2 regions of the Rhodococcus ruitaii genome follow, and region 2 is predicted to be linked to the other one. Evidence: riboswitches for the same ligand, from Rfam matches in the RefSeq annotation. Region 2 holds a riboswitch; the other holds the start of a gene.

Region 1 (10,288 bases), on a different contig from region 2:
TCCTTACGCAGGGCCTGAGCCTCGTTTCGGGCGGCCGGCATACGACCGGAGGACACCTGGAAGTAGACCGCAGCCTCGCCCACGCCGATCAGCGTGGGGCCGCGATCGTCGATGCCCTGCAGATTGACACCGTGGCAGGTCACGCAGGAGGTCTCGTAGAGCTGCTGGCCTTCGCGGATCAGTGCGCTCTGATCGTCCTGCGCAGTGGCCACCTGCGGGTCGGGTGTCAGCGCCGAGGCGAGGAAGCCTGCGCTGAGGAGACCGAGGGCCAGTACCAAGGCGCCGGTGACGCGGCGCCTGAGCTTGCGCTGACGGCGGGACGTGGCAGCCGAAGCTGCCGAGGATCGACCGGGCATGTCGTCACCCTCGGGTGCGAGAGGTGGGGATGAACTCATCTGTATCCCTTATATGTAAGTCGGGACTGACTGGACGTCAGGGGGCTGCCTAAGCGTTCAGCTGGCTAACGGATGAAATAGATCGTGGCAAACAGTGCGATCCACACGATGTCGACGAAGTGCCAGTAGTACGACACCACGATGGCTGCGGTGGCCTGCGCGGGAGTGAACTTACTGACCTTGGTGCGGAACAGTAGGAACACGAATGCGATGAGTCCACCGATCACGTGCAGGCCGTGGAAGCCGGTGGTGATGTAGAAGACCGAGCCGTACACACTGCCCGAGATGGTGGTGCCGTCCTGGACCAGGACGATGTACTCGTAACCCTGACCGAGCACGAAGAATGTGCCCATCGCGAGGGTGATCAGGTACCACCGTCGAAGACCGAAGACGTCGCCGCGTTCGGCTGCGAACACACCCAGCTGGCAGGTGAAGGAGGATGCGATCAGCACCGAGGTGATCGGTACCGCTACCCACAGGTTCAAGTGGGTGGGGGGCGGAGGCCACATGCCCTCCGGCGCCTGTGCCCGTGCCACGAAGTACATGGCGAAGAGCCCCGCGAAAAACATGAGCTCACTGGACAACCACACGATTGTGCCGACGCTGACCAGGTTGGGCCGGTTCAACGAGTGCACGCGCTGTGTGATTGCAGATCCTGAAGTCCCTACTGCGCTCGTCACGCTGGCTAGTATGACCCGTCGTAGTAAGTGATGGGCAATCGGGGCCGAAATCGGCGCGTCTTCACAGTTCCCGAGGTGAGAAATGCCGAGTCCCCGGATCGCGGGGCAACCCGATATGGCGGATGTGAAGGTGGCGGAATGAGTGAACAACCGGGGTTGCTGGGGAGAATCCGCCGGCTTGTGACGAGACGGCGACCAGAGCCCCTCGACGGAACCCGGCAGGACCTCGTGATCGTCGTCGAATCGTTCGACGACTCGGAGGCATGCTCGGCCGCACTCGATCGTGGCACACAGCGGGCCCCGTATTGGGTCGAATCCGACGATGCTGTCCTGCGACACCATCTGCAGCTTCCCTCAGCGCTGGTCGAGGAAGCTCTCGCGCTGGCCGGTCAGGACGGTTACACGGCCTCCGTGCCCCCGGTTCCGGTGTCTTCTGCGGCCCCTGCCGCAGATGGGGAGGCACCGCTCTCTCTGATCTTGCAGCGAGTCCAGAGACTCGACGCGATGCACTGCGCCCAGGAGAAGTCGCGGATGGCGTCGCTGGCCCAACGTCTCGGCGGCAATGCTCTCGGATGGGACGCGCTCCAGCCCGAGTGACCGCTCCAGGCCGAGTGCCATGCATGCAGTCGCCGGACAACGCCTGGCTAAGCTTTCTCCGCGAAGGGCACAACAGTGCTCGGCAGCGAGTCGGATGTGGCGAAGGGTAGGTGCGATGAACGCGAGGCAGACCGCGGACGAGGTGGTCGCCAGTTGGCCCGCAGTACTCGGATCGCTGACAGCGGGCCGCGATCTGACGCGACCCGAGGCCGTCTGGGCAATGGACGAGATCTTCTCCGACAACGCAACCCCCGCGCAGATCGCGGCGTTCGGTGTCGCACTGAAGATGAAGGGCGAGACCCCGGACGAGTTGCGAGCTCTCGCCGACACGATGCTCGGCTACGCGAACCTGGTGCCGGTGGACGACGACACGGTCGACATCGTCGGAACCGGCGGTGACCGTGCCAACACTGTGAACATCTCGACAATGGCAGCGCTCGTGGTGGCCGCAGCGGGTATCCGAGTGGTCAAACACGGGAACCGGGCTGCCTCGTCGAAGAGCGGTGGCGCCGACGTGCTCGAGGAACTCGGGGTACACATCGATCTCGGGCCGGAGCAGGTTGCACGCTCGCTCGAGGAAGCGGGCATCGGATTCTGCTTCGCGCCGGTGTATCACCCGGCCCTGCGGTTCGCGGCTGCCCCGCGCAAGCAGATCGGGATCCCGACCGTGTTCAACGTTCTCGGTCCGCTCACCAACCCTGCGCGTCCCCGTGCCGGGCTGATCGGCTGTGCCTTCGAGTCATTGGTACCGACCATTGCGGGGGTGCTCGCGCAACGTGGTAAATCGGCGCTGGTCGTTCGTGGCGACGACGGTCTCGACGAGCTGACGACGTCGACGACGTCGACCGTGCACATCGTGCGAGGAGGCGCGGTCGAGGTTCGGACGCTCGATCCGACGAGGCTCGGGATCGCACGCGTGCCGCTCGAAGCGCTTCGAGGTGGCGATGCAGCCGAGAATGCTGTGGTCGCACGGGCATGCCTCGCGGGCGAGACCGGGCCCGTGCGTGATGCTGTGCTTCTCAATGCCGCGGGAGCGATTGCCGCGTTCCGAGGTATCGACGGTGGGGGTATCGACGGTGGGCTCGAGGAAGCGCTTGCCGCCGGACTCGAGTCGGCCGCGGCCGCCGTAGACAGCGGCGCGGCCGTGAAGGTGCTCGAGAGGTGGGCCGCCGTGACGACCCGACTCGGGGGCGAAGCCCAGCGCTGACCCCAGCCGTCATGGTGTCGAGGTGGTGCCCGCACCGTGTGGGCGGACACCACCTGGCGCGGATGTGCCGCGGGAGCGGGTCAGTTCCCGATGGAGAAGCCCGCCTCGATGTCGTCGCTCGAATACGACTGGAACGCAATGTGCGTGACGGTCTTGCTCACGCCCTCGACCTTGTTGATGCCCCGCGTGACCACCTCTGCGATCTGCTCGTGGTCGCGGACCCGCACAATCGCCACGAGATCGACGTCCCCGGCACACGAGTACACCGTGTCCACCCCGGCGAGGTCGGCCACCGCTCGGGCGGTTTCCGGGATGCGGTGGGCGTCGGCGTCGATCAGGACGATGGCGTTGATCATGGGGACTCCTTGTGTGTACTCCGGTGACTTGTCTGTACTCCGATGACGCAGATCTTCCTCCGGTGCCGATCAGCCTATGCGGTGGGCGTCCGGTTCCGGGGGCGGCCCGGAGGCCCCGCGCGCTTCGCGGGCCAACTCGGCCCATTCGCTCCATCGGCCCGCGCCTTCGACAGGCTCGGACCATCCGTGGGAGGTCCGCACGATGCGCACCCCGTCGGAGTCCAGCCACCGCGCAAGCTGTCCTATCTCTTCGGGGGGCGCACCGCGAAGAGGGCCTGGACCGGGCCGTATCGTTTCGGCGCTCGCCGTGATCGCCTCGACGACCGGCATGGGACGCACCCCACGTTCGGCGACGCCGGCCGACGCGAGTCGTCCGGCGCGCACGACGGCGAAATCCCACCCCCCTTCGGGGCGGGGCCGGGCGGCGATCAGTTCGTCGATGGCGGCAAGCGCGGCGAGGCGTTGCGTGCGTCGAAGGGCACGGACTGCGTCGGCGGTGCGGTCGCGTAATCGTGCCGCGTTCTCGAACAGTTCTTTGCCCGCCAACTCGTCGATGCGCTCCTGCGCTCGTGTGATCGTCGAGGCGTCGTGGCCACGGAGGAGCGCGCGTGCCTGCCGGACCTGAACGGAATACTCGTCGGGAGTCTGAGGACCGAACGAGGCCGCCGAACAGGCACCGACAGCGTCGGGTGGGCAACGGTCGCCGTGGCGCGCGGACAGGCCGATCCGGCGGGTACACGTGCGCAGCCCACTGAACCCGGCGAGGGTGGCGGCCACGTCGGCGGCTGCGTTCCGGACGGAGAAAGGACCGAGCGCGTCGGTCGAGGGTGTGCGCGAGATCGCGAGGCGCGGGAACGGTTCGTCGGTGAGTGTGATCCACCATCCGCGAGTGGGGTATTTGGAACGGCGGTTGTACGGGGGAGCGTGGGCAGCAATGAGTCGGAGTTCGCGGATCCCGGCCTCGAGACCGTGCGCGCATTCGACGTGGTCGATGCGGGTCGTCAGCGCGACCATCTCGCGCAGTCGGGGGCGGGTCTCCGAACCCGTGAAGTAGTTGCGGACACGGCGACGCAGATCCACGGCCGTGCCGATATAGAGCGCTTCGTCCGAGGGGCCCCGGAACAGATATACGCCGGGGCGATGCGGTAGATGCGCAGCCAGGGTGCGTTTGGCACGTTGTTCGGCGGTGACGGCGGGGATGTAGTCCCGCAGTTCGGTGAGACTGTGCACTCCCTGGTTGCCGACGCGCTCGATGAGCGCGTGGAGCACCTCGACGGTTGCGCGGGCGTCGTCGAGCGCGCGATGTGTGGGCTGCGTCGACACGTCGAACAAGGTGGCGAGTGCGGAGAGTTTCACCGAGGGTGCTTCGTCGCGTCCCAGGACCCGCCGCGCCAGTTTGACGGTGCAGACGACGGGGAACCGTGGCCACGCCACGTCGCAGCGTGCAGCCGCCGCACGGAGGAAGCCGGTGTCGAAGCCCGCGTTGTGCGCTACGAGGACCGCGCCGCCGGCGAACTCGAGGAACGCGGGAAGTACTTCCTCGATACGGGGCGCCTGATAGACCATCGCGGTGGTGATGCCCGTGAGGCGGACGATCTCGGGAGGGATCGACCGGCCGGGGTCGACGAGCGTTGCGAACTCGCCGAGTACTTCACCGTGGCGCACCTTGACCGCGCCGATCTCGGTGATGGCGTCGTCGCCGGAACGTCCTCCCGTGGTTTCGAGATCGACCACGACGAAGGTGGTGTCGCGGAGGGGAGTGTCGAGTTCGTCGAAGCTCAGCTGAATCCCGTGAGTGGTGTCGGAGCCGGTGGGAGACGACGTCATGGGCACGAGCGTAGAAACCGCCTCTGACACGCCCGAGAACCGGACCTTCCACGCCGATGAGATGAGGATCACACCCGGTCGGGTGGTTCATCCTGCAGGTCTTCTGCGGGATGTCACCGTGTGCCGTGCGGGGCGACTGTGCAGTGCGTCCGGGTGGTTGCCCGGCGGGCGCGCAAAAAGATCGAACGACGCTCTGAACTGGGATGAGTCACGGCGATGCGCACTCGGCGGGTGCGCTCCCTCTCGATTCGGTCGACCGGGTGGAGGTGACCGCCGCGGGGTTGTTATCGGGCTGTTATGAAATGGCGGCGGCACTGGTTCTGAAATACTCAAAACGGACTTAGAGTGCATACCCCGCGAGTTGGGGTTGGCCTCAGCGATGCAGTTTCGTAACCTTCCTGAGACCAAGCGGAACAGTACGTCCGGCCCACTCCCGAGGGCTGGGGCCGCTAGGTAACCGCCTAATCGGCCGCTCGACCTCGAGTGTCCGAGCCGGGGACCCACACGCGTTACTTGGGGTGAATCCCCTCCACCGCACTCGCGGGAGAGGGGTAGGGCTGATCTTCCGGCCCGAATCCGTCAGCTAACTCGGTCGGCGGGTGAACGGAAGAATTGGAGAACATCCCCTCGTGGTCTCGCAGAACAGCAAGCGTACGGTACGTCGCGCTCTCGTTGCCGGTGCGCTCGCGCTCGGTGCAGTCACCGTCACCGCCGGTCCGGCGATGGCAGAGCCCGTCACCATCCCCGGAATCGGCACCATCGAACTTCCCGCCGGCGTGACCCTGCCGCCGGAGGTCACCAACCTCATTCCACCGGCCCCCGAAGCCGCTCCCTTCACTGCGCCGTTCAGCTCGGTAGGCCAGCGCGCCGCTGACGCCGCCCTCAGTAAGGTCGGATCCCCGTACGTCTACGGCGCAACAGGCCCGAACGCGTTCGACTGCTCGGGGCTCGTGCAGTGGGCGTATCAGCAGGCGGGGCTGGGCGTGCCCCGCACCAGCTACCAGCAGGCCGGTGCGGGCCAGGCCGTGCCGGTAGGCGCGTTGCAGCCCGGCGATGTCGTGTCCTTCTACGGTGGAAGTCACACCGGGATCTACATCGGCGACGGCAATATCGTGCATGCGTCGACCTCGAGTCAGCCGGTGAAGGTTGCGCCGCTCGACTCGATGCCGGTGGACGGCGCTCGCCGCTTCTGACCGGACGAACAGTGCCTGTGGAGGGTGGATCGGCGACGTGCCGGTCCACCCTCGACGCGCTTGGTGGAGTCGAATCGGCGATCACGAACATCGTGAACGACGAATTGAAGCGCACTACCCGCGGGTAGACATGAAGCTATGCGATTCCGTAACCTGATCGAGATCTTTGCGATCGAGGTTTTTGCGAAAGGAAGACAAGTCGCGTGTTCTCCGCTCCCGCCGGACAGGCTGTTCGCACTGCTCTCGCCGCATGTGTCCTTCTCATTCTGGGGCTCACGGCTGCGCCTGCAGCAGCCGACCCCATCGGCGACAGTCCCACCGCCAAACTCGAACATCTCGCCGACCTGTCCCGTCGATCCGAGCAGGCCACCGAAGCGCTGCACCATGCCGGCATCGAACTGGATGCCCGAATCGCCGAACAACACGACCTCGATGCTCGCGCCGCCACCGACCGGGACGTGTTGGCCACGGCCCAAGCCGAGGTCGCACGCTTCAAGCCCACTGTCGACAAACTGGCCCAAGCCAACTACCGGGGTTCACGCACCAATCGGCTCTTCGCGGTAATGGTCAGCGACTCGCCCCAGCAGCTGCTCGACCAGATGGTGATGCTCGACGTGCTCGGCGCGCAGACCGATCGCGAGATCGAAGGGTTCCGCCGAGCCACCGACGCGGCAGCGGTCGCCGCCGCGGCATCGCAAGAATCGGCCGAAGCTGCGCGCGTCGCAGCCGAGCAGGCGCAGACGCTGCGCGACGATCTGCAGCGTCAGGAAACCGAGCTGGAGGCGCAGATCGCCGCAGTACTCGACGCCTTCGACAATTTGAGTGACGAGGAGAAGTCGATCCTCGCCGGCACTCCGTTCCCGCCCGGTCTCGACGCCGAGCGCATCATGGAGCATCTCATTCCCGGCAACGGCGCAGGCGCCCTCCGTGCCGCACTCACCCGGATCGGCGATCCGTACGTGTGGGGGGCCACCGGGCCTGATCAGTTCGACTGCTCCGGCCTCGTGGTCTGGGCGTATCAGCAGATCGGAAAGACCGTACCGCGCTCCAGTCAAGCGCAGGCGCAGGGCGGAACCTCCGTCTCGCGCGACAATCTCCAACCCGGCGACGTCATCATCTTCTACAACGACGCGTCACACGTCGGTATCTACGCGGGCGACGGAAACATCGTGCACGCCTCGACGTTCGGCGTGCCGGTGAAGGTGCAGTCGATGGACAGCTTCCCGTTCCACAGCGCACGACGCTACTGACCGCCCCGGACAACCACGCGGCGCGGAGGACGCGACCGGTCGCCACATACACTTGCCGCCGTGCCCGCGCCGGAGACCCCGCCTCGAACCCGTCCCCGCCTGCTGTGGGAGCGCATCGGGCTCGCTGGGTTGGCGCTCGTGGTGGCGGCGGTCGGCGCCCTTCTCGTTGGCCTCGATACCGTCGAGCAGTCCGAGTCCGACGTCCGTGTGGAGTTGCAGGCGCTGCTCGATTCCTGGGCCGCCGCGGTGCGTAGCTCCGACAGCGCAGCTCTCGCCGAGGTGATCGACACCGCAGCGGGAACGGAGTTGCTCGACGCCGAGATCCGTCGCGCGCAGGCGCTCAGCCTCGTGCCCTTGGCCGAGTTCGGATACGAGCTCGGCGCCGAGCCCGCCAGCGAGGTCCCGGCCGAAGTTGGCCGCCGGTTCGGAGACGATCCGCTACTCGCGCTCACCGTGACGTTGCGCTACGGCGTCGAGGGTGTAGACGAGACTCCGACACGTAAACCTGTCGCGGTGCTGTTCGTCGCGCGTCACGACGGGTGGAAGATCGCATCCGACCGGCCTCTCCCGGATTCGGCGTCTGCGACATGGCGAGGGCTGTGGGACCACGGACCGCTCGACCTGACGACCACCGCGACTGCCGGTGGTACGTCGATGATCCTCGCCCACTCCGATACCACCGACCTCGCCGAGAGCATCGCGGACGAACTTCCCGCCGCTGTCGACGCGGTGTCGGAGGTGTGGGGGACGGACTGGCCGGAACGGTCGCTCGTGCTGGTCACCTCGAGCTACGAGGAGTTCACCGACCAGGTGGGCACGGCACACAACGGTGACGAGATCGCTGCAGTGGCGATCGCCGATGCGGTCGATCCCGAGCACGACAGAGCAACGGGCCAACGCATCGTCTTCAGCCCGGCGGCCGGTGGTCGTCTCTCGAGGGAGGGCCTGCGCGCGGTCCTCCGGCACGAGTTGGTGCACATCGCAGCCCGGCCGCAGACCGTGGACGGATCACCGATGTGGATCCTCGAGGGATACGCCGACTACATCGCCTACCGATCCGGCACCGGAACGCCCGTGACCGGTGCCGACCTACGTCGAGTCGCTCCGAACCTCGTCGGGGAGGTCATCCGCAACGGCGCACCCGCACGGATCCCCACCGACGCCGACTTCGCCGACCCGGGCCGATCCCGCACCGCATACGAGACTGCGTGGAGCCTCACGACGTTCCTGGCAGAGGAGTACGGCGAAGACGAACTGACCTCGTTGTACCGCGCACTCGCGGACGGGCCGGCGCCGGAGGGCGACCAGAGTGACGCACTCACCGAGATCGTGGGATCGGACGCGGAAGATGTCGTCGACCGATGGGGCGACTGGCTCACCGAACGAGTCTGACCTCCGCGCCTCTCGATCAGGGCCCCGTCGAGCAAAGGCTTTCCCCACACCCTACGGTGTAGCCATGTCGCGAACGCTGCTGGTGACCAACGACTTTCCGCCTCGACCGGGAGGGATCCAGTCGTACCTGCGCTCGTTCGCGGCGCAACTTCCGGCCGACGAGATCGTCGTGTACGCACCGCGCTGGCGCGGCGACAGTCACATCCGCTATGACGCCGAGCAGCCGTTCGAGGTCGTGCGTCACCCGACGACATTGATGCTGCCGACTCCGGCAGTCGCGCGGCGCGCATCCGGTCTGCTCGCCGATAGGGGGTGCGACACGGTATGGTTCGGCGCCGCGGCGCCGCTGGCGCTGCTGGCGCCGGTGCTGCGCCGAGCCGGCGCCGAGCGGATCGTGGCGAGCACCCACGGTCACGAAGTCGGCTGGTCGATGGTGCCGGGCGGACGACAGTTGTTGCGTCGCATCGGTAACGAGTCCGACACCGTCACATTCGTCAGCCGCTACACCCGAGGCAGGTTTGCGTCGGCATTCGGTCCCGACGCCGGTCTCGAACACCTGCCGTCCGGCGTCGACACCGAGGTGTTCCGGCCGGATCCGGTGGCCCGCGCCGAGCTCCGCGCACGGTACGGACTCGGTGATCGGCCGACGGTGCTGTGCTTGTCGAGGCTTGTACCGCGCAAGGGCCAGGACACTCTGATTCGAGCGTTGCCGCAGATCCGGCGTCGTATCGACGGAGCCGTACTCGTCATCGTCGGTGGCGGCCCGTACGAGGACACGCTTCGTGATCTGGCGCGCAAGACCGGTGTGGAGGACCATGTCGTCATCACCGGTGGTGTCCCCGCCGCGGAGCTGGCAGCACATCACACGATCGCGGACGTGTTCGCGATGCCGTGCCGCACCCGGGGCGCCGGGCTCGATGTGGAAGGCCTCGGGATCGTCTACCTCGAGGCATCTGCCACGGGTGTTCCGGTCGTGGCAGGGAGATCCGGCGGTGCCCCCGAGACGGTGCGCGACGGGGAGACCGGGTTCGTTGTCGACGGCACGTCGGTGTCGGCTGTCGCGACCGCGATCACCGGGGTTCTCGCCGATCCGGACCGGGCCGCGGCGATGGGAGCCGCCGGTCGGCAGTGGGCGTCGACCGAGTGGCGCTGGGACGTTCTCGGCGCCAAACTCCGGGAACTCCTGGGGGGGAGGCCGCAGCGACCGAGCACCGTCCACTGAACTGCGGGGTGGCGACTCGACCGGACGCCCGATATGTGAGGCTGTCTGCGTGAGCAGCATTCAGGTGTCCGACCAGACCTTCGTCGCGGCAGACCCCGTCCGCATCGCCGCGGAAATCGCCGCGCCGGACCGGTGGCGCGTGTGGTGGCCGGATCTCGCATTGATCGTC
Region 2 (10,288 bases):
CGCGAGTGCGCTGGGACTGTCGCCGTCGGACGTGTTCGTTCCCATGATCCCGTCGCTCGTAGTGGGCTTGATCGTCGTCCTCGGCTTCTCGTTCCACCTCGGACTCATGGAGCGGCGACGGATCGGCACACTCGTCCTCACCTCGGAACGGATCCCGGCGCGTGTCGGATCGGGTGGTTCCGGTGGTTCCGGTGGTTCCGGCGGGGCGGGCGGAGGCGACTCGGCAGACGGCACGGACGGCTTCGTGGACGGTCTCGACCCGAACCGCCCCACCCTCCGCCCACGGCTGCTGCCGTTCAACGCGGCCCTCACCGTAGCCCTGCTGGTGGTGCTGGGCCTGGACATCCTGCCCATTCCTGTCCTGTTCATGATTGCCGCCGGCATCGCCCTGGCCGTGAACTTCCCCAGGATCGTCGACCAGTCTGCGGCCATCGTGCGGCATTCGTCGAGCATCGTATCGGTGGTGGCCATGGTGTTCGCCGCGGCCGTCCTGACCGGCGTGTTCCAGGGCACCGGCATGGTGGAGGAGATGGCGTTGTGGCTCACCGGTGTGATTCCGGATTCGATGGGGCCGTTCCTCGCCGTGATCACGGGCGTGCTGAGCATCCCGATGACCTTCTTCATGACGAACGATGCGTTCTACTTCGGGGTGCTGCCCGTGCTTGCGGAGACCGCGGCGCAATACGGAATCGAGCCCGTCGAAATGGCGCGTGCGTCGATCACCGGGCAACCCGTACACATGCAGAGCCCACTGGTCCCCGCCATCCTGCTCCTCGTCACGCTGGCCGGTGTGCAACTCGCCGACCACCACAGGAAAGTATTGTGGCGAGCGGTGCTCGTGTCGCTCGCGATGCTTGTGACCGCAGTGCTCATCGGGCAGATTCCGTTCGGCTGAGCCACGTCGCAGTCCACACTGGGTTTGTGCCGACGGATCCGAGGACACTGTGAAGCTCCGCACGCAGGTGTTGTTGTTTCAATCTGCGGTGGTGGCAGTCACGCTCGGAATCGGGTTCGCGGTGTTCGCCACGACCACGGAGAGCCGAGTCACCGATGAGCACGGACAACGAGCTCTCGCGATTGCGAGGACTGTCGCTACCGACGAGACCGTGCGCAGCGAGGTGACCAGGCTGGCGGCGGCCGACGACGGTGTGGTCGGCCCGAACAACCCGGAACTCGCCGGAGGGGAACTGCAGAGCGATGCCGAATCCGTACGGGCCGCGACCGGAGCACTGTTCGTGGTGATCACCGACGAGATGGGACTTCGGCTCGCGCATCCCGACCCACGACTGCTCGGACTGCGAGTGAGCACGGACCCGGCCGAAGCGCTGGCGGGACGCGAAGTGGTGGTCAGCGAGTCCGGAACTCTCGGGCAGTCCGTCCGGGCGAAGGTGCCGGTGACGGATCCGGCCTCGGATCGTGTGGTCGGGGAGGTGAGCGTCGGAATCTCCACCGACCGTGTCCATTCCGATCTGCGTAGCGATCTGGGTTACGCGGCGCTCGTCGCGCTCGGAGCCTTGGCATTCGGGACCGTCGGGTCGATTCTGCTCGCGAATCGATGGAAGACGCTGACACTCGGTCTCGAGCCCGATCAGCTGGCCGAACTCGTCCGCGAGCAGGAAGTGGTGCTTCGCGGCATCTCCGACGGTGTGGTGGCCACGGACACGAGCGGCACCGTTACCGTGGTCAACTCCGAAGCGCGCCGGTTGCTGAATTTGCACGGGGGAGCCGGAGATCCCGTCGACGCGATCGGGATCAGTCCGCGCTTGATGGACATCCTGGAGGAGGCGCAGTCCACACCGATCGCTGCAACGACCGGGGACAGGGTCGTCGTCGCCGTGGCCAGGCGGGTGGTGCGCGACCGGAAGGACCTGGGCACTGTGATGTCGGTGCGCGACCGAACCGACATCGAAAACCTGACTCGTGAACTCGGGGCGGTGCAGTCGCTCACGACGGCGCTCCGCGCCCAACGCCACGAGTTCGCCAACCGACTCCACCTGGTGAACGGACTTCTCCAACGGGGTCGTACCGAGCAGGCCACCGACTTCATCGCCCAGATCATCGGGTCGGGGCCTTCAGGGCAACAACTCGAGGGCGTCGACGCCCTCGCCGACCCCTATCTACATGCGTTCCTCACCGCAAAGGCAGCCCATGCTCGCGAGAGCGGGGTCCGCCTCGTCCTGGGGGAGAACACGTGGGTGCACGGTGCGGTACGCGTTCCCGTCGACGTCACGGCCATTCTCGGGAATCTGCTGGACAATGCGATCGAGGCGGCCAGGGAGAGCGGTCGACACCCGGCGGAAGTGGAGGTGGAACTCGTCGAGGACGGCGCGGATCTGCATCTCACGGTCGCCGACACCGGACACGGTGTGGCTGCCGGGCTTTCCGACGTGTTCGAGGAAGGTGTCACCACCCATACCGACAGTGAGGTTCCGGGCGGACGTGGGATGGGGTTGGCACTGGCCCGGCAGATCGCACGCGACCACGGAGGAGACGTGCGACTGGTCGACCGCGGCGGACGTCGAACCCCGGGCAATCCGACCGGCGGCGCGGTGTTCCACGCGCTCCTCGCCGGAGTGCTCGACGAAGGAGACACACGGTGGGCGGATCAGATCTGACGGTGCTCGTCGTCGACGATGATTTCCGCGTCGCTGACCTGCACGCGCAGGTGGCGTCGGGGGTCGCCGGATTCACGGTAGTGAACACGGTGGGCAGTGTGGCGGCGGCGCGGAACGCAGCGCGGGAAACCCCGGTCGACCTCGCACTCGTCGACGTGTATCTACCCGACGGCTCCGGGGTCGATCTGATCCGTGAACTGGACTGTGACAGTTTCGTCCTGGGCGCGGCGGGCGAGGGAACCACCGTGCGGCGGGCGCTGGCGTCCGGGGCCCTGGTCTACCTGGTCAAACCGTTCTCCAACACCGAACTGGCACGCAGGCTCGCCGCGTATGCGCAGTACCGGCGCATCGCGTCGTCGGCAGAACTGACACAGACCGAGATCGATACGGCACTCGCGGCGCTGCGTCCCGTGCTGCCGACCTCCGGTACCGTCGCACCGCCTGCGCGTTCGGTCACCAAACGGCTTGTGATGAAGGCGCTTCAGGAGTCCGCGCACCCGATGTCGGCGGGTGAGGTCGCGATGGCGACGGGGGTGTCGCGCGCGACTGCTCAGCGGTACCTCGCGGCACTCGTCGCGAAAGGGGACCTGCGGATGGAGCTGAGGTACGGCAGCACCGGACGACCCGAACAGGAGTATCGACTCGTTCGCCTCGACAGGTCCTGATCAGCCGATCTGCGGTCCCAGCAGGTCGTCGGCGTCAGTGATGCGGTACGCGTAGCCCTGCTCGGCCAGGAATCGCTGACGGTGCGCGGCGTACTCGGCGTCGAGGGTGTCGCGGGACACCACCGAGTAGAAGTGCGCTTGCCCGCCGTCCTGCTTCGGCCGCAGCAACCGACCGAGGCGCTGTGCCTCCTCCTGCCGCGACCCGAATGTGCCCGACACCTGTACCGCGACCGAGGCCTCCGGCAGGTCGATCGAGAAATTCGCCACCTTCGACACGACAAGTACCCGGAGTTCGCCGTTGCGGAACCGATCGAACAGCTCCTCACGTTCCTTGCTGCGCGTCGAACCCTTGATCACCGGCGCGTCGAGAGCCTCACCGAGTTCGTCGAGCTGGTCGAGGTAGGCGCCGATGACGAGGGTGGGGGAGTCGGGGTGGCGGTCGAGGATCGATCTGACCACCGCGTTCTTGGTGCGCGCCGTCGAACACAGTTTGTAGCGTTCCTCCGGTTCGGCCACGGCGTACGCCATCCGCTCGGCGTCGGTGAGTGTCACGCGCACCTCCACACAGTCGGCCGGTGCGATCCAGCCCTGTGCCTCGATGTCTTTCCACGGTGCGTCGTACCGCTTGGGGCCGATGAGCGAGAACACGTCGCCTTCACGTCCGTCCTCGCGGACCAGGGTGGCAGTGAGGCCGAGACGACGTCGTGACTGCAGGTCGGCCGTCATCCGGAACACGGGTGCCGGAAGCAGATGCACCTCGTCGTAGATCATCAACCCCCAGTCTCGGGAGTCGAACAGCTCGAGGTGGCGGTATTCGCCCTTCGTCTTGCGGGTGACCACCTGATAGGTGGCGATGGTGACCGGGCGGATTTCCTTCTTCTCACCCGAATACTCGCCGATCTCCTCTTCGGTGAGCGAGGTGCGGGCGATCAGTTCACGCTTCCACTGACGGCCCGCGACGGTATTCGTCACAAGGATCAGGGTGGTCGCGCCGGCCTTCGCCATCGCGGCTGCACCCACCATCGTCTTGCCGGCACCGCAGGGAAGTACGACGACACCCGAACCGCCGTCCCAGAAGGAACTTGCAGCCATCTCCTGGTAGTCGCGCAGATGCCACGGATGTGTCACGAAGTCGAGGGCGATGTTGTGTGCCTCGCCGTCGACGTACCCTGCGAGGTCTTCCGCCGGCCAGCCGACCTTGAGCAGCATCTGCTTGAGGCGACCGCGTTCGCTGGGATGCACGATCACGGTGTCGTCGTCGATGCGTGCGCCGAGCATGGGCGCGATCTTCTTGTTGCGCATCACCTCGGCCAGTACCGCATTGTCGAAGCTGACGAGCGTGAGTCCGTGAGCGGGGTTCTTCACCAGCTGCAGGCGGCCGTACCGGCCCATGGTGTCGACGATGTCGACGAGCAGCGGCTGCGGTACGGCGAAGCGGGAATAGGTGACCAGCGCATCGACGACCTGCTCGGCGTCGTGGCCGGCTGCACGTGCGTTCCACAACGCCAACGGCGTGACTCGGTAGGTGTGGACGTGCTCGGGTGCGCGTTCGAGTTCCGCGAAGGGAGCGATGGCCTGCCGGGCCGCGTTCGCCTGCTCGTGGTCGACCTCGAGCAGCACGGTCTTGTCGGACTGGACGATCAGCGGTCCGTCGGCCACGAAGCCTCCTGGTGAGAGAAAGTAGAACTCCTCCATTGTCCAGATGAGCAGGACGGCGCGCTACCTGCGCGGCCCGTATGCGGCCATCACCAGTATCGGTCCCGCCGCAGTATCGGTCCCGCCGCAGTATCGGTCCTGCAGCGGTGTCGACTCACTACTCGGTCAACGCAGGAGGTGTATGCCGCCCGTACCGGGTGCGGACACCGATCTGCTGATCTTGGGTCCGCGGCTGTCCAGGGTGCAGTGCGCCACTACGGGTGATCTGAGCGTAGATCGCGCGGACGTATGCGGCGTCTGCCACGTGACAACGAGCGACGGGTTCAGTCCACGAGCGCGACTGACGAGACGCGGTGGAGCACGAAACTGCGGACCGAGCCGGTCGCGGGGTCGAATGCTTCGAGTTGCCCGCCCGCGACACTGACCGGATCCACGATGCGCCGGATGGCCGTGCCCTGAGCGTCGACGTATCCGAGCGTCACGCTGCGTTTCGCGTGTACAGCCAGCTGCAGCAACGCCATCGTGGCCGCACCGCCCGTGCGGCTACCGTCTCCACGCACCGGGGTGCTCGCCGGGGCGGAGGCGGCACGGTCGCCGGAACGCAGGGTGCGCACGAGCGTTTCGAGCTGTTCGTCATTGGGGGGCAGGGGGCCCGCGTATCGGGGACGCGACCGCGGCACGACCAGCCGTGCGCCGCGCGGACGCAGATCCAGGACCGCACCCGATGCATCTTCGCCCGCCGGCGCGAAGCCCGCTTCGCGCAGCGAGGACAGCACCTCGGCGAGGGGGGCCTGCGAGATGGCCACCGTCGGCGCGACCGCACGCAACGCCAACGTTGCGGCGACCGGTGCCGCAAGCACCTCCGCGAGTAGCGCCGGATCGTCGGCGCGCACGAACGACGACGCGATACCGGCGCGCAGGCGACCGTGTCGCCGCGCCACGTCGTCGATCAGGTAGGTCAGTGATTGGGGAACAGGCGTGCGGGAATGGGCTGAGAACAGGGCGTGCAGATCACCTGCACCCATGCCCGCGTCGAGCGCGCGGCGCACACTGCCCTCACTGACCCGGTAGACGGTGGCGGCGCCGGCCGATTCGACGTCGGCGACCAGTGCGACCCGCCCGGCCAGTTCCGGGACGAGCGGGCCAGGGGCGACGACGGTGAGGTCGGCCTGGACGAGGACGTGGTCGACAGGCTCTGGGAGTGCGTCTGCCATCTCGGCGTCGGCGTCACCACCGTGGAGCAGGGCTTTGCCGGGGGAGCCGAGGTTGTCGTGGGCGACCAGCGCGAGTGCAGTGGCTTCGCGGAGCGTCTCGGTGACCATCTCGTGACCGAAATGGCCGGCCGACCGCGGTCGCCGCCATGCCGCTATGGCCTGCACTTCGGCAGCAGAGGACGTGCTGTGGTCGGCGAGTACCTCGAGGAGCAGTCTGCGATCGTAGGCCGCGGTCGGGGAGTTCACTTCGTCGGACAACGCTGCGATCGGCTTGTCGTTCTGGTCACGGCGTCCGACCAGCCACGGTCGTCGCGGCGCGTCGAGCCACGCACCGGCGAGTACCGCCCAGCGATGCGCGGTGGTTGCGGTGAGCCATCCGTCGGCCGAGGTGGTGGGAGCCCAATAGTCGTCGATGTCTCCGGGCGGAGCGGGGTCGGGGTTACCGCGCGCGATGAGTCCCGCCGCCGCGAGCACCTCGACGAGCAAGGCGGCGTGCTCGTCGGTGAGATCCAACGCCTTCGCGAGCCGGTGGAGTTCGCGGACCCCCAGGCCGCCGGAACGCAGTGCCGGGGCGGGCTGCCTGCCCAGCGCGGTGATCAGGTCTTCGCAGCGACGCAACAGTTCCAGGGCGGCGCCCGCTGCCGTGCTGTTCGTATCTGGGAGGGCTCTGCTGTTCGCCGTGAAGCTCGGGGAAGTCAGTGATGCCGGATCGAACGGTGCTTCACCGCGCAGGGCTTGCCCGACCCGGTGGGGGAGTTCGACGGTCTCGTCGTCGATGCGGGTGAGCAACCCGGACGTCAGGAGCTTCTGGACGGGACGGGTCTCGTCGGAACCGGGTGCGGCGTCGCGGGTGCGCCCGATCGGCGATGTCCGCGCCAGGGTGTCCAGAATGCTGCGTTGCGCGGGATCGAGCTCGGCGAGTATCGCGTCGAGCTCTTCGCGGGTGAACGCGTCCGTTTCGGGTGTGCGTCCGACCCGCCACGGCACGGCTTCCACGGCGGCCGCGACGAGACGCAGCCCGTCGGGGGTGTCCCACACCAGGAGAACGGAGCGCAGCCTGTCGAGAATCCGATCGACGGCTTTGGCGGGGATTCGTCCCCGCAAGTTGTCGACGAGGGTTTTCCTCGTCACGCCGTCGTCGACGGCCCCGAGCCGGGCCAATGCCTCGATGATCCCGAACTCGGCTGTGGTGAAGTCGCTCGCTGCGCGGAACACCGACGCGCGTTGGCGTGCGCGGTTCGCGAGCACGGTCATCGTCGCGGGCGGGGGCACCACCAGATCGGGTCTCGCGCGCAGGAGAGCAACGAGTTCGGTGTCGCGGCGATCGGACAGCCACCGGGCGAGCGAGTCCGATCCGGTGTCGGGGGCGGGCATGGTGGGTGTCATCCGGTCAAGGTTAGAGACCTGAGATGGCTTAACACGAACTCACCTGCCAAAATGGGCGTCATGGCTGACAAATCGAAGAACCTCTACGTTGATCGCGGATGGCCGGAGTTGGCAGACGGCGACCATGCTGTCACCGAACTGTCGTCGACGCGTTCGGGTCCGCTCTCCCCGTACGGCGAGGACGCCGAGTTCCCGGTCCCGGCGGACGAGCTTCCGTACACGCATCCCCGCACCGTCATCAACCGCTGAGTTCCTCGACATCGAGATTTCCTCGACTGTCGGACTCCCCACGTCGAAGAACCCCGCACCGAATCGGCGGTGCGGGGTTCTTCGTTCGTTCGTGGCGTGCTGCCTACTGGGGCAGAACCGCGCGGACGGCGTCGAGCACGGCCGGGTCGAGCGCGATACCGGCGGACTGCAGGGCGTCGACGCCCTGTTCGAAGCCGTCGACGATGCCCTGGGCCTCGGCGGGCAGTGCCGGGTCTCCGGGGAGCTGCGGAATCTGACGATCCTCGGTGACCGGCGAAGGTGTCGACTGGGTGGTGCCGCTGGGTGCGTCACGCTGTGTCGGAGCGCTGGACAGTCCGAGGCTCGAGGAGCAGGACGGCCATGCGCCCCAGCCCTGGCCTGCGAGGACACGCTCTGCGACAGCGATCTGCTGGTCGCGGCTGGCCTGGTTGGCGGTGGGTGCGTACTCCTGGCCGCCGTAGGCGTTCCAGGTGCTCGGCGAGAACTGCAGGCCGCCGTGGTAGCCGTTGCCGGTGGCGATGGCCCAATTGCCACCGGACTCACACTGTGCGAGGCGATCCCAGTCGGAGTCCGGGGCTGCGGCGGCGGTGCCGCTGAATGCGACACCTGTGACTCCGAGGACGGCGCCGGTCAGCGCGAATTTCGCGACGGTCCGGCCGGTATTGGTGGGCTTGCGATGGCGTCCGCTCATGTCGGTTCTGTTCCTCTCCGCACGCGCCTACGAGGTCAGCTGTCGGGTTCGGACTGAAGAGGTAGTCCGGCCGTTGCGCTCGGCGAGCGTTCCGGCTTCACCCCAAGGCCTGTCGCGTGAGCGACCGGCCGGGCCTCCGGGAAGCGTCCGGCGGGGGCCGGGTGCTTCCGAGGGAGACCGGTTGGGTCCCCCGTTTCCTGTCCCTCGTGGATCGTTTGTCGGGATAACCGGACTTCCGCGGGACAGGAATTTGGCGCGGCGGGCCCGGGTTGGTTGGACCAGGTGGTCCGACCGCTGACGACGGTAACGGTTCGGGTGGGCGAGTGTCACTAATTGATAACGCGCGACCGTTCGTGGTCTCGGAGCTGTGCAGGGTTGATGCGGCAGCGAACTCGCTGGTAGTCGGGCGAGTGGGCCGCCAAACCCGATTCGAGCCCGTGCCGTTATCAGCTCGTTATGTGAGTAAGGTCACATGTATGTCGGGCGGGCGTCGACGGGAACGATGTCTTTCCCGAGCGGCATCAGGCAGATCGGGATCATCTTGAGGTTCGCGATTGCGAGCGGAATACCGATGATCGTGATGGCCATGGCGAGTGCTGTCGCGATGTGCCCGAGGGCCAGCCAGATGCCGGCGATCACGACCCAGATCACATTCCCGATCAGCGATCCCGCCCCCGCTGTCGGTTTGTCGACCGTCGTCTTCCCGAACGGCCACAGTGCGTAGACGCCGATCCGGAACGCGGCGATACCGAACGGGATCGTGATGATGAGGATGCAGCAGATGATGCCGGCGAGGAAGTATCCGAGTGCAAGCCACAAGCCGCCGAAGATGAGCCAGATGATGTTGAGAATTACTCTCATGAGCCGTTACCGCCCTTCGCGCGTCGGCCCGATTGCAGGGCGAACGCGATGGCCAGCGCGAAGCCGAGCGGCCACGCGAGGGTGAGTAGGAACAGGACGAGGCCCGGCTTGCCGTCGGTGACGATCGGCGTCAGGAATATTGCGACCACCGCCACGATGCCCACCACGAAGCACACGATCGCGGCGTTGAACAGCCCCTTGCGAGGCGCATGAGCGGAATCGGAAGAAGAGTTACCCACGGCGCCTACGGTAGTCGCCGGCGGTCGGGGGCGGTATCGGCCTCGGGGTACACTGAATTTCGTCTGCGCGTCCCGCTCGATGAGGTTGGGGCGCGTTGTTTTGCATGTCCATATCGTGTCCTCGGGGCACGGCCGTCCAGGAGCAGGTGAGCGCGGTGCCGACCGGCAAGGTGAAGTGGTACGACGTCGAGAAGGGCTTCGGCTTCCTGTCCCAGGACGAAGGCGAGGACGTCTATGTCCGCGCGTCCGCCCTCCCCGAAGGTGTCGAGAGCCTCAAAGCAGGCCAGCGCGTCGAATTCGGGATGGCAGTCGGTCGTCGTGGCCCCCAGGCCCTCAAGGTCGCGTTGCTCGAGCAGCCATCGCTGCGGCAGCAGTCCGGGCGGCGTGAGGCGCCGGCGCGTGAACGACGCTCACCCGACGAACTGCACGGCATGGTCGAGGACATGATCAAGCTCCTCGAGGCCGCGGTCCAACCCGACCTGCGCCGTGGGCGCTACCCGGACCGGAAGGCGGGGCAGCGGATCTCCGAGGTCATGCGCGCCATCGCCCGCGAACTCGACCACTGAGAGACAGACCACCGGAGAACAAGCGCACAATGCCGCATCCGAACGGATACGGCATCGTGCGTCGGTAAGCCCATCCCGGCTGCGCGCCTCAGAATGTCTGCACGGCCCACACTGCATGGGCGATCGGCTCGCCCGTCTCGTCGACC

Evidence for each region. Region 2 has a riboswitch for cyclic di-AMP ahead of ACZI8W_RS15620 (transglycosylase family protein). Riboswitches for the same ligand answer to the same signal wherever they lie in the genome.
Region 1: it holds a riboswitch for cyclic di-AMP, as region 2 does, so the genes downstream of both, ACZI8W_RS23935 (C40 family peptidase) here and ACZI8W_RS15620 (transglycosylase family protein) in region 2, are expected to answer to the same signal.

The regions. Positions count from the first base shown of each region.
Region 1 is NZ_JBUYWC010000022.1:62,979-73,266, reverse strand. Features, by position in the region: gene qcrC (cytochrome bc1 complex diheme cytochrome c subunit) at 1-356, opposite strand, end outside; gene ctaE (aa3-type cytochrome oxidase subunit III) at 461-1,075, opposite strand; gene ACZI8W_RS23955 (hypothetical protein) at 1,214-1,672, shown strand; gene trpD (anthranilate phosphoribosyltransferase) at 1,788-2,879, shown strand; gene ACZI8W_RS23945 (Lrp/AsnC family transcriptional regulator) at 2,960-3,235, opposite strand; gene ACZI8W_RS23940 (DEDD exonuclease domain-containing protein) at 3,305-5,062, opposite strand; cyclic di-AMP (ydaO/yuaA leader) riboswitch at 5,511-5,676, shown strand; gene ACZI8W_RS23935 (C40 family peptidase) at 5,692-6,255, shown strand; gene ACZI8W_RS23930 (C40 family peptidase) at 6,459-7,505, shown strand; gene ACZI8W_RS23925 (DUF1570 domain-containing protein) at 7,566-8,897, shown strand; gene ACZI8W_RS23920 (glycosyltransferase family 4 protein) at 8,962-10,119, shown strand; gene ACZI8W_RS23915 (polyketide cyclase / dehydrase and lipid transport) at 10,169-10,288, shown strand, end outside.
Region 2 is NZ_JBUYWC010000011.1:38,477-48,764, reverse strand. Features, by position in the region: gene ACZI8W_RS15650 (CitMHS family transporter) at 1-895, shown strand, start outside; gene ACZI8W_RS15645 (ATP-binding protein) at 945-2,615, shown strand; gene ACZI8W_RS15640 (response regulator) at 2,597-3,280, shown strand; gene ACZI8W_RS15635 (DNA repair helicase XPB) at 3,281-4,939, opposite strand; gene ACZI8W_RS15630 (helicase-associated domain-containing protein) at 5,260-7,536, opposite strand; gene ACZI8W_RS15625 (hypothetical protein) at 7,597-7,785, shown strand; gene ACZI8W_RS15620 (transglycosylase family protein) at 7,889-8,476, opposite strand; cyclic di-AMP (ydaO/yuaA leader) riboswitch at 8,485-8,726, opposite strand; gene ACZI8W_RS15615 (YccF domain-containing protein) at 8,945-9,337, opposite strand; gene ACZI8W_RS15610 (hypothetical protein) at 9,334-9,576, opposite strand; gene ACZI8W_RS15605 (cold-shock protein) at 9,732-10,142, shown strand; gene ACZI8W_RS15600 (DUF2771 domain-containing protein) at 10,231-10,288, opposite strand, start outside.